2 regions of the Nonomuraea sp. NPDC005650 genome follow, and region 1 is predicted to be linked to the other one. Evidence: riboswitches for the same ligand, from Rfam matches in the RefSeq annotation. Region 1 holds a riboswitch; the other holds the start of a gene.
The links. A riboswitch is a leader RNA that binds a small molecule or an ion and turns the genes downstream of it on or off. The one in region 1 is predicted to bind thiamine pyrophosphate.
Positions count from the first base shown of each region.

Region 2: another riboswitch for thiamine pyrophosphate. It lies ahead of thiO (glycine oxidase ThiO); the one in region 1 lies ahead of ABZS69_RS34895 (cytosine permease).

Region 1 covers NZ_JBEXCR010000022.1:133,291-138,876, reverse strand. Annotated here, with positions in the region: gene ABZS69_RS34910 (DNA-formamidopyrimidine glycosylase family protein) at 1-264, shown strand, start outside; gene ABZS69_RS34905 (helix-turn-helix domain-containing protein) at 261-674, shown strand; gene ABZS69_RS34900 (rhodanese-like domain-containing protein) at 671-994, shown strand; TPP riboswitch at 1,059-1,176, shown strand; gene ABZS69_RS34895 (cytosine permease) at 1,166-2,497, shown strand; gene ABZS69_RS34890 (methylated-DNA--[protein]-cysteine S-methyltransferase) at 2,454-3,035, opposite strand; gene ABZS69_RS34885 (PAS domain-containing sensor histidine kinase) at 3,131-4,981, shown strand; gene ABZS69_RS34880 (ATP-binding protein) at 5,159-5,586, shown strand, end outside; gene yidC (membrane protein insertase YidC) at 5,574-5,586, opposite strand, start outside.
Region 2 covers NZ_JBEXCR010000001.1:550,011-555,596, reverse strand. Annotated here, with positions in the region: gene pknB (Stk1 family PASTA domain-containing Ser/Thr kinase) at 1-464, opposite strand, end outside; gene ABZS69_RS02525 (thiazole synthase) at 570-1,325, opposite strand; gene thiS (sulfur carrier protein ThiS) at 1,318-1,518, opposite strand; gene thiO (glycine oxidase ThiO) at 1,515-2,630, opposite strand; TPP riboswitch at 2,620-2,737, opposite strand; gene ABZS69_RS02510 (FAD-dependent oxidoreductase) at 2,792-3,961, shown strand; gene ABZS69_RS02505 (Rv2175c family DNA-binding protein) at 3,992-4,366, shown strand; gene thiE (thiamine phosphate synthase) at 4,344-4,982, shown strand; gene ABZS69_RS02495 (polyprenyl synthetase family protein) at 5,205-5,586, opposite strand, start outside.

The sequences.
Region 1 (5,586 bases):
GCGCAGATCGCCGACCTGCACGAGGCCATCGTCACCACCCTGGGGGAGGCCGTGGAGCGGGCGCACGGGCTGGCGGCCAAGGACCTCAAGGCGGAGAAGAAGTCGGGACTGCGGGTCCACAACCGCGCCGGGCAGCCGTGCGACGTCTGCGGCGACACGATCCGGGAGGTGTCCTTCGCGGACTCCTCGCTGCAGTACTGCCCCACCTGCCAGACCGGCGGCAAGCCCCTCGCCGACCGCCGCCTGTCCCGCCTTCTCAAATGAACTGCGAGGGCCCTTTGGACCCGCTCGACGACTACGACGTGCGGCAGTGGGACACCCGCGAGGACTGCGAGGTGCGCCAGATCCTCGACCGCATCGCGGACAAGTGGTCGCTGCTCGTGATCGCCCTGCTCGACTGCCAGAGCCTGCGCTTCACCCAGCTCCGCCGCGAGATCGACGGCGTCAGCCAGCGCATGCTCAGCGTGACCCTGCGCCAGCTCGAACGCGACGGCCTCGTCAGCCGCACGGTCCACCCCGTCGTGCCGCCCAGGGTGGACTACGCGCTCACGCCGCTCGGCCGCACGCTGCACGAGACCATCAAGTCGCTGGTCACCTGGACGGAGGCGCACCAGGAGGAGATCGCCGAGGCGCGTGCGGCCTACGACGCCAGGCGCGAGATGATGGAGTCATGACCGTTCCTGAGATCGAGGCCAGTGCCGTTCCCGCAGACGCTTACCTGCTCGACGTCCGTGAGCAGGACGAATGGGTCGCGGGGCACGCCCCTGAGGCCGTGCACATCCCCATGACGCAGATTCAAGGGCGGGTCGAGGAGGTGCCCGGCGACCGCACGGTCTACGTCGTCTGCCGGGTGGGCGGCCGGTCCCTGCAGGTCGCGGCCTGGCTCAACCAGCTCGGGCGCGACGCCGTCAACGTCGGCGGCGGCATGCAGTCGTGGGAGTTCGCGCGCCTTCCGATGGTCAGCGAGACCGGGCAGCAGCCGTTCGTGGCGTGAAACCTTGGTGAAGGCCCCACTGTGGCGGTTTCGCCGCCACTAAGGCATGATGAGGGCGCCAACTGCAGATTGTCGCGGGAGCTCGGGGTTTCGCCGGGCTGAGAGGGCAGCCATAGATCCGCTGCCGACCGCCTGAACCTGTCCGGGTAATGCCGGCGTAGGGAGTGCGCGATGACGCATGTCGTCGACGAAGTTCCGCTGACTCTTGAAGGCAGGCCGCCGAAGACCCTGGGCGTGCTCGACCAGGGCGCGCTCTGGGCGAACCTCGGAGTCAGCCTCCTGGGCTTCTCCGGGGCGTCCCTCCTGCTCAACCCCTTGGGCAACGCTCCCCTCAGCCTGGCCGCCGCGCTCCTGGCGACCGTGGTCGGCAGCCTGATCGGCACCGCCATGGTGGGCCTGTCCGCCGTGCCCGGCACCCAGACGGGGCAGCCCGCGATGGTGCTGCTGCGGGGCCTGTTCGGGGCAAAGATCTCGTACGTCCCCACGGTGCTGAACATCGTCCAGATGCTCGGCTGGGCCGCGTTCGAGCTGTGGGTGATCGCCAAGGCGGCCAGCGCGATCTTCGGCGCCGTGCCGTACCAGGTGTGGGTGGTCGCGGCGGGGGTGCTGACCACGGCGCTCACGATCTGGCCGCTCGGGTCCATCAGGCTGCTGCGGCGGTACGTCACCATCGGCGTGGTCGTGTCGATGGTGTGGTTCGCCTGGCACTTCCTGACCAGCGCGCCCGCGCACACCGGCGGGTCCTGGACGGCGTTCGCCCCGGCCGTGGACTACGTGATCGCGCTGTCGGTGTCGTGGGTGCCGATGGCGGCCGACTTCGCCCGGCACTCCAGGTCGAGCAGGGCCGCGTTCACCGGCGTGGTCGGCGGCTACACGCTGGCCCAGGTGGCCTGCCTGGGCCTGGGCGTGTTCGCGGTGGCCCTGGCGGGGGCGGACAACGTGGCGGCCGATCCGACGTCGGTGTTCGGCCCGTTCGTGGCGGTGCCGCTGGGCGCGCTGTTCTTCGCGATCCTGGTGCTGCGCGAGACGGACCAGTCGTTCGCCAACGTCTACTCCACCACGGTCTCGCTGCAGAACCTGATGCCGCGGGTGGACCGGCGCGTCTTCTCCGTCGCCATCGGCGTGCTGAGCGTCGCGATCGCCCTGGTCGTGGACGTCAACTCCTACGGGGCGTTCCTGGGCGTGATCGGGGCGATCTTCGTGCCGATGTTCGCGGTGCTGGCCGTGGACTACTTCGTGCTGGGCGGCTCGCGCGGCTGGAACACCGCGGAGGACGCGCCCTCACGCTGGTCGAGGCTGGTGCCGTGGGCCCTCGGCTTCGTGGCGTACTGGCTGGCGACCGCCACGCCCCCGGACACGGCGTGGGGGGCCTTCTGGCAGTCGGCCCGCGAGGCCATCGGCTTCACCCGGCAGCCGTGGATGAACGGGGCGCTCGGTGCGGCCATCGTCGCCGCGCTGGTCACCCTGCTGATCGGCTGGTCGACGCGCGCTTTTCGACGTTGAGCAGGTGCTGCTTGGCCGTCGCGCCGCCCGCGTAGTCGCCGAGCGCGCCGTCCTCGCGCACCACCCGGTGGCACGGCACGATCACGCACACCGGGTTGGAGGCCAGCGCGTTGCCGATCGCCCGCAGCGCGCGCGGCCGGCCGATGCTCGCGCCGATCGCCTCCAGCGTCGTGGTGGTGCCGTAGGGGACCGCGATCGTCTTCTGCAGCACCGTACGGGCGAAAGACGTCGCCAGCGCGAGGTCGACGGGCGTGCTGAACGCGCGCAGGCGGCCGGAGAAGTAGGCGTCCAACTCTCTGCGCACCGGGTCGAGCCGGCGCGGGTCCGGCCCGATGAACGAGCCCACATGCCTCGTGACCAGCTCGAACACGGCGTTTTCCGGCTCGAAGCTGCACGCCGCGACACCCTTGCCGGTCACCGCGAGCACCAGCCTGCCGACGGCCCCGTCATAGGTGCCGAACGCGATGTCAGGATGCGTCTCACCTCGATAGGTGCTGGAGGTCACGCGCAACAGGGCATCGATATCGCCGCTCGACATGCCACCACCCTCCCCACCCGCCGAGAATCACCGTGCCCGCAGCGTATCGGACGGATCGCCCGACGCACTCACCACGCCACGTGCACTATGGAGGAGTGGGGGACGAATGGGCCGGTAGTGACGACGAGATCGCTCGTGCTGCCCTCGCCGGTTCGCCCAACGCCGTCGTGGTCGTCGACCGGGATCAGAGCGTACTGGTCTGGAACGAGGCGGCCGAGCGGCTGTTCGGGTGGACGGCGGAGGAGATGCTCGGGCGCCGGGCGCCGATCGTGCCGAGCGAGCTGACCGCCGAGCACAACGCCGTGCTCGAACGCGTGCGCACCGGCGGCCAGGTCTCGGTCCGCACCAAACGTTTACGCGGCGACGGGACCCTGCTCGACGTGCGCGTGGACATCAGCGCGCTGCGCCTGGGCAGCTCCGTGGCCGGGTACGTCTGCGTGCACCACCTCGCGCGGGCCGACGCGGTGGCCAGGGACCGCATGGCGCGGCGGGCCAGGCTGGTGCGCCGGCTCACCGACGTGGTCGGCGACATCAACTCCGAGCTGGAGCTGTCGGCCGTGCTCGACCGGATCTCGGCCAGCCTCACGGAGCTCACCGGGGCGGACGCGGGCGGGTTCGTGCTGATCGAGGGCGAGCGGTTGCGGCTGGTCAGCACGTACCAGTTGCCGGCGGCCATCAGGGGCACCACCAGCGACCTGCGCACGAGCCTCGTCGACAAGCTCTTACGCACCGGCAAGACCGTCATGCTGGAGTCGAACGGGCTGGAGGACCTGGTGTGGGCCCGGCTGAACGGGCTGCACACGATCGCGCTGGGCCTGGCGGCCGTCGGCGGGCGCCCGTACGGGGCCCTGTACGCGCTGTTCGCCCAGAGCACACCGGGACACCTCGAACTGGAGCTGCTGGAGCTGCTGGCCGGCCACGCGGGCATCGCCGTCGGCAACGCGGTGGCCTACCAGGAGGCGGTGCGGCAGCGGGCGCACGAGCAGGCCGTCTTCGACGCCAGCGCCGACGGCATCGCCGTGCTCGACGGATCGGGGCGGGTCGTCCGCTGGAACCCGGCCGCCGCCGAGCTCACCGCGTTCCCGGCCGAGGCGGTCATCGGCGGGCCGCCGCCGTTCCCCCTGCCCAAGCCGGGCGAGAAGGTCACGTTCCAGATGGAGAACGGGCGGTGGCTGGACGTCGTGAGCGCGCAGATCGACGAGACCGGCGAGGTGGTCATCGACTTCCGCGACGTGACCACGGCCAAGGAGCTGGAGGAGGCCAAGGACCTGTTCCTGGCCACGACCAGCCATGAGCTGCGCACGCCGATCACGATCGTGCGCGGGTTCGCCAGCACGCTGGACAGGCGCTGGGACAAGATGAGCGACCCCGAACGCCGCTCGGCCGTGCACACGATCGCCGAGCGCTCCAGGTCGCTGGGCGAGCTCATGGACCACCTGCTGCTCGGGGCCAGGGCGGGGGCTGACGAGCTGAAGGTGCGGATCGAGGAGTTCGACCTGGCCGAGCGGATCGACACGGCCACGCTCGGGCTGCCCGCGCTGTCGGACAAGCACCGGGTCGAGGTGGTCATCCCGGACGGGCTGCCGAACGTGCTGGGGGACGCGCTGGCCACGGAGATCGTGCTGGGGCAGTTGCTGGAGAACGCGTTCAAGTACTCGCCCAAGGGCGGGTTGATCAGCGTGGAGGCGTGGTCCGAGGCCGACGACGTCGTCGTCGTGGTCGTCGACGATGAGGGGTTGGGTATCGCCCCGACTGACCGGGAGCGGATCTTTGAGAGGTTTGTTCAGGTAGACAGCGGCGACCGGAGACGGTTTGGTGGAGTGGGGCTCGGACTCTACATAGTCCGCAGCCTCGCCAGAGCACAAGGCGGAGACGTGAGCGCCCATCCGAGACCCGGAGGCGGCACGCGGATGCGTCTCGAACTGCGAGGCGCTTTTCGGGCTTAGTTTCCCCTATCGGATCCGACACACCGAGGCGGTAACGAGGTGGTCACAGTTGAGCTGATCTATCGTCCAATGTGTACAAGCTGTGATCGAGATGCGGTTTCTGGGATCGAGTAACGGGGCATTTCGGTCGTACCGGGGAGTGTTCCCGCGGGGGGCACAGGGAACGGGGAGGTGGGTGTGTCAAGCGTGGTGCTGCTGCCGTACGCGCCGTCCAGCGTCGCCGTTGCCCGCCAGCGCCTGAGCACTGAGCTGCAGGACAGCGGGGTTTTCACGGCCGCGATCGACGACGCGGTGCTCGTGGTGAGCGAGCTGCTGAGCAACGCGCTGAGGCACGCGCACCCGCTTCCGTCGGGGATGGTGAGAGTGGCGTGGCTGCGGAGTGACGATCACATCGAGGTGGCGGTGAGCGACGGGGGCGCGGCGACCGAGCCGCGGGCGGGCCGCCCGACCCTGTCGTCGCTCGGGGGCCGGGGGCTCGGCATCGTGGAGTACGTGGCGGAGAGCTGGGGGGTCCGGCACGACGGTGACACGACCACGGTGTGGGCCATCCTGCCCGCTCCTCGTGCGTCGCTGAACGGGCAGGTCACAGCCCTCAGAGAGGCCGG
Region 2 (5,586 bases), on a different contig from region 1:
ACCCGGCCGTCGTCGGTCATCAGGACGTTTTCCGGCTTCACGTCGCGGTGGACCATGCCCGCCTGGTGGGCCGCGCCGAGGGCGGCGAGCACCGGGATCATGATCTCGAGCGCCTCGCGGGCGGGCAGCCTGCCGCGCTCGCGCAGGATGTCGCGCAGCGTCTTGCCGGGCACGTACTCCATCGACAGGTACACGACGTCGTTGTCGGTGCCCTGGTCGAAGACGTGCACCACGTTGGGGTGTGAGAGGCGGGCAACCGACTTGGCCTCGCCGATGAACCTGCGCACGAACGCCGGGTCCTCGGCCAGCGAGGGGTGCATGACCTTCAGCGCCACCGTCCGGTCCAGGCGGACGTCCAGCGCGAGGTAGACGGTCGCCATACCGCCCCGGGCGATCCGGCTCTCGATGCGGTAGCGCCCATCGAGGAGCCGCCCGACCAGGGGGTCCGCAGTCGTCGTATCCACCCCGCTGAGTTTACGGGCGTTTTGCCACTGGGAGGGCCCCACCGCCCGAAACCGATGCTGAGACGTTCCCGTTGGAACGTCCCAGCTCCCCGCACACCACTCAGGTCACGGCGTCATCGGCGAGGAGGCCTCGGCGTAGCGCCTGCGCGGGATGCGGCCGGCCAGCCGCGCCAGCCGTCCCGCCGCCACGGCCCCCTTCATGGCGGCCGCCATGAGATCGGGCCGCCGCGCCCTGGTGACCGCGGTGGCCAGCAGCACGGCGTCGCAGCCCAGCTCCATCGCCAGCGCGGCGTCGCTGGCCGTGCCGATGCCCGCGTCGAGCACCACCGGCACGGACGCGGCCTCCACGATCAGCTCGATGTTGTGCGGGTTGCGGATGCCGAGGCCCGAGCCGATCGGCGCGCCCAGCGGCATGACGGCCGCGCAGCCCGCCTGCTCCAGCCGCCGCGCCAGCGCGGGGTCGTCCCCGATGTACGGCAGCACCACGAACCCGTCGGCCACCAGCCGCTCCGCGGCGTCGAACGTCTCGATCGGGTCGGGCAGCAGCGTCCGCTCGTCGGCGATGACCTCCAGCTTGACCCAGTTCGTGCCGAGCGCCTCCCTGGCCAGCCGCGCCGTCAGCACGGCCTCGCCCGCGGTGAAGCAGCCCGCCGTGTTGGGGAGCACCTTGATGTCCCGCTCGCGCAGCACGTCCAGGACGGACCCGGGGGCGGTCGGGTCGAGCCGCCGCATGGCCACCGTGGTCAGCTCGGTGCCGGACGCGGCCAGCGCCTGGTCGAGCACGTCGAGCGAGGGTGCGCCGCCGGTCCCCATGATGAGCCGGGAGGAGAACTTCTCCCCGGCGATGATCAGTTCATCCACCTTGCACCGCCGTCAGAACCTCCACCCGGTCACGGTCGCTGAGCGCCGTCGTCTCCCACGAGCTCCGCGTGACCACCTCGTCGTTCACGGCCACGGCCACTCCGGTGGTGGCCGTGGTCAATGTGCGTACGGCCTGCGCCACGGTCATGCCGTCGGTCACCTCGTGCGAGGCCCCGTTGATCGTCACAATCATGAAATTTCCCGAAATCTCCCAGGGGCGCACAACGCCGCCAGCTCGCCCTCTTCGCCCAGCAGGATGTCCGCCGTGAGCGGCGCCAGGAGCACGCCGCCCCGGTGGTGACCGGTGGCCAGCGTCAGCCCCGGGGTGCGGCTCGGGCCGATGAGCGGCAGGTTGTCCGGCGTGCCCGGACGCAGCCCGGCCACCACGTCGGCGACCTCCAGCTCGGTGACGCCCGGCACCAGCTCCCTGGCGTCCCGCAGCAGCTCGTAGAGCCCGCCCGCGGTCACCCTGGTGTCGAAGCCCATCTCCTCCTGCGTCGCCCCGACCACCAGCTCGCCGTCGCCCCGGGGGACGAGATAGACCGGCGTGCCGTGCACGGTGCCGCGCACGCATCGCGTGAGCAGCGGCTGCGGCGAACGCAACCGCATGATCTGCCCCTTCACCGGCCGCACCGGCAGCTCGGCCAGCCCGGCGCTCCACGCCCCGGCCGCCAGGACCACCCGCTCCGCCGGCAGCTCGGCCGGCCGGCCGTCGCCGCCGGGCGGCTCCAGGCGTACGCCCGTGACCCGGGCGCCGTCGCGCAGCAGCTCGCGCACGCGGGCCCGTACCAGCGGGACTCCCTGCCGGTCGAGCGCGGCGAGCAGCGCCGCCGTCACGCGGCGCGGGTCCACCCAGGAGTCGCCGGGGGCCAGCAGCCCGCCCCGCACCGAGGGGGCCAGCATGGGTTCAAGGCGGCGGCACTCGCGGCCGGTCAGCCGCTCGACGGGCAGCTCCAGCTTGTCCAGGTACGCGGCCAGCTCGTCCAGCGCGGCCAGGTCGTCCGCCCCGAACGCCACGTCGAGCGTCCCCTCGGAGCGCAGGTCCAGGGCCTCGGGGCCGGCCAGCCCCGCGTCGGCGGCCAGCTCGGCGGCGAAGGCGGGCCAGCGGCGCAGCGACGCCACCCCGAGCCGCAACAGCGGCGCCTCGGTGTAGGTCACCTCGCTGATCGGCGCCAGCATCCCCGCCGCCGCGTGTGAGGCCCCAGAGGCGGGGGCCGGGTCGACCAGGGTGACGGGCCGCCCCGCGCGGGCCAGCCGCCAGGCCGCGGAGAGCCCGACGACCCCGCCGCCCACGATCACATCCATCCGCGCTCCCTTCGCCGGCATGATCCGGATCAGGTGTCTTGCGGTCGAAGGCCCGAAGGCAGCCTTCCTCTCAGCCCGGTCACGGCCGGACTCCCGCGCGTCTTACGTCCTCCAGCCTACGGCCTCGCTGCGACGCCCCGACACCGCCCCACGTTAGGGTCATGAACGTGAACCGAGTCGTGGTGGTGGGAGCTGGCCTGGCCGGAGTGCGCACCGTGGAGGCGTTGCGCACGCGGGGGTTCGGGGGGAGGGTCACGCTGATCGGCGAGGAGCGGCATCGCCCCTACGACCGTCCGCCCCTGTCCAAGGCCGTGCTGTTCGGCGACGCCGACACCAGCTTCGTCGACACCGACCTGGCCGCGATCGACGTGGACTTCCAGCCCGGGGTCAGCGCCAAGGCGCTGCGCGAGGGGGTCGTGGAGACGACCGAGGGCGAGATCGGCTACGACGGGCTGGTCATCGCCACCGGCGCCGAGCCGATCAGGCTGCCCGGCGACGGCCCGCAGCACGTGCTGCGCACGCTCGACGACGCCCACGAGCTCAGGGCCATGCTCGTCCCCGGCGCCCGCGTCGCGGTCATCGGCGCCGGCTGGATCGGCGCTGAGGTGGCCACCGCCGCCCGCCGCGCCGGGTGCGCGGTGACCGTGATCGAGGCCGGCCCGGCGCCGCTCGCCATGGCCGTCGGCGCCGAGATCGGGGCCCGCACCGAGCGCTGGTACGACGGCATCGACCTGCGGCTCGACACCATGGTCGACTCCGTGGACGAGGGCGGCGTGCGGCTGGTGGGCGGCGAGTTCGTGGACGCCCACGTGGTGGTCACGGGCATCGGCGTGCGCCCGGCCGTCGAATGGCTCACCGGCGCCGACATCGACCTGCACAACGGCGTCGTCGTGGACGAGCACCTGCGCGCCTCCCTCCCGAACACGGTCGCCGTCGGCGACTGCGCCGCCTGGTGGTCGCGCCGCTGGCAGACCAGGCTCAGGGTCGAGCACTGGGACACCGCGCTCAACGCCCCCGAGGTGGCCGCCGCGAGCCTGCTGGGCGAGGACGTCGCGTACGATCCCGTTCCGTACTTCTGGTCGGAGCAGTTCGGACATATGGTGCAATATGCGGGTCATCATTTGGCAGGGGAACGGCTGATCTATCGCGGCGAGCCCGAGGGCAAGTGGTCGGCCGTCTGGCTCACGGCCGACGACGTCCTCGCCGCGGTGCTGGCCGTGGACCGGCCGCGGGACCTCGTACAGGGGCGTAGGATCATCGACGCCGGACACCGTCTTGACGCGGAACGCCTGGTAGATCCAGAAGTCTCCCTACGGGATTGTGTTGTTTGAGCAAGGACGGCATGTGGTAGTTGTGGTTTCGTGACGCTTTCTGTTGCACAGATCGACCGGGAGACCGACCAGCTCGTAGACGAGTGGCTCACTCTCCCCGAAGTGGCCTCGCGCCTCGACCTTTCGATTGGGCGGGCCAAGCAACTCCTCAAGGACCACAAGCTGCTCGGCGTTCGCCGGGGGAGCGGCGGGCCGCAGGTGCCCGCGGTGTTCCTCGATGGAAAGGATGTGAGGAAGGGCCTACCCGGCACACTGACCGTGCTGCTGGACGCCGGCTACGACGATGTCGAGTCGCTGCGCTGGCTCTTCACCCCCGACGAGTCCCTGCCCGGATCGCCCATCGACGCGATCAAGGCCGGCCGTCACACTGAGGTCAAGCGGCGTGCCCAAGCCCTCGGTTTCTGAGGCCCGCCTCTATCTCTGCACCGACGGCCGCCGCGACCGCGGCGACCTCGCGGAGTTCCTCGACTCGGTGCTGGCCGGCGGCGTGGACATCATCCAGCTGCGGGAGAAGGGTCTGGAGGCTCGCGACGAACTCGCGCTCCTCGAAATCTTCCGCGACGCCTGCGACCGGCACGGCAAACTCCTGGCCGTCAACGACCGGGCGGACCTCGCCTTCGCCGCCCGCCCTGACGTGCTCCACCTGGGGCAGGACGACCTTCCTGTGACGGTCGCGCGAGAGATACTCGGCGACGACATCGTCATCGGACGGTCCACCCACTCCGTGGCCGAGGCTTCCGCCGCGGCAGCGGAGCCGGGCGTCGACTACTTCTGCTGCGGCCCCATCTGGCCCACGCCCACCAAGCCCGGCCGCCCGGCCCCCGGCCCGCCGCTGCTCCGGCACGCGGCCGCGCTGGAGACCTCGCGGCCGTGGTTCGGGATCGGCGGCATCGACCTCGCGAACCTGGACGAGGTGATGTCGTACGGCGTGCGCCGCGTGGTGGTCGTACGGGCGATCACGGACGCGGAGGATCCGGGCGCGGCGGCGGCGGAGTTCGCCAAACGCCTGTCCACCTTCTGACCACCCGAGCCCCCTGACCACCCGAAGCCCCATGACCACAGGAGGCCTGACCACACCAGGCCTCCTGACCGAAGGGGTTCCCTGACCACAGGGGCCCTGATCGCAGGGGCTTCCCGCCCACCGAGGGCGCTCGCGACCCCGCGGGCGCCTCCGGACCGCGGGCCCGCTCGCCCGGCCAGGCCGCGCTGCGCACCCAGATCGTGGCGCGCTCAGATCGTGTGGTCAGGTCTTGCGGGAGGTGGCCGCGATGGCCAGCTCCGTCAGCGCCGTGCGCGCCTCGGCCGCGATCGGCGCCCCGTCGAGCGCGGACAGCGCGTCCGCCAGATACTCGCCGATCAGGTCCTCGCACTCCTGCAGCGCGCCCGTGTCGTCGATGATCTGCCGCAGCGTCTCCACCCCGCGCTCGTCCAGCCCGGGATCCCCCAGCAGCCGCCGGACGGTCTCCGCCGCACCCGGGGACGCGGCCGCGAGCGTGCGCGCCACGAGCATCGTCCGCTTGCCCTCCCGCAGGTCGTCACCGGCCGGCTTGCCCGTCTGCGCCGGGTCGCCGAACACCCCCAGGATGTCGTCACGGAGCTGGAACGCGATCCCGACCCGCGTGCCG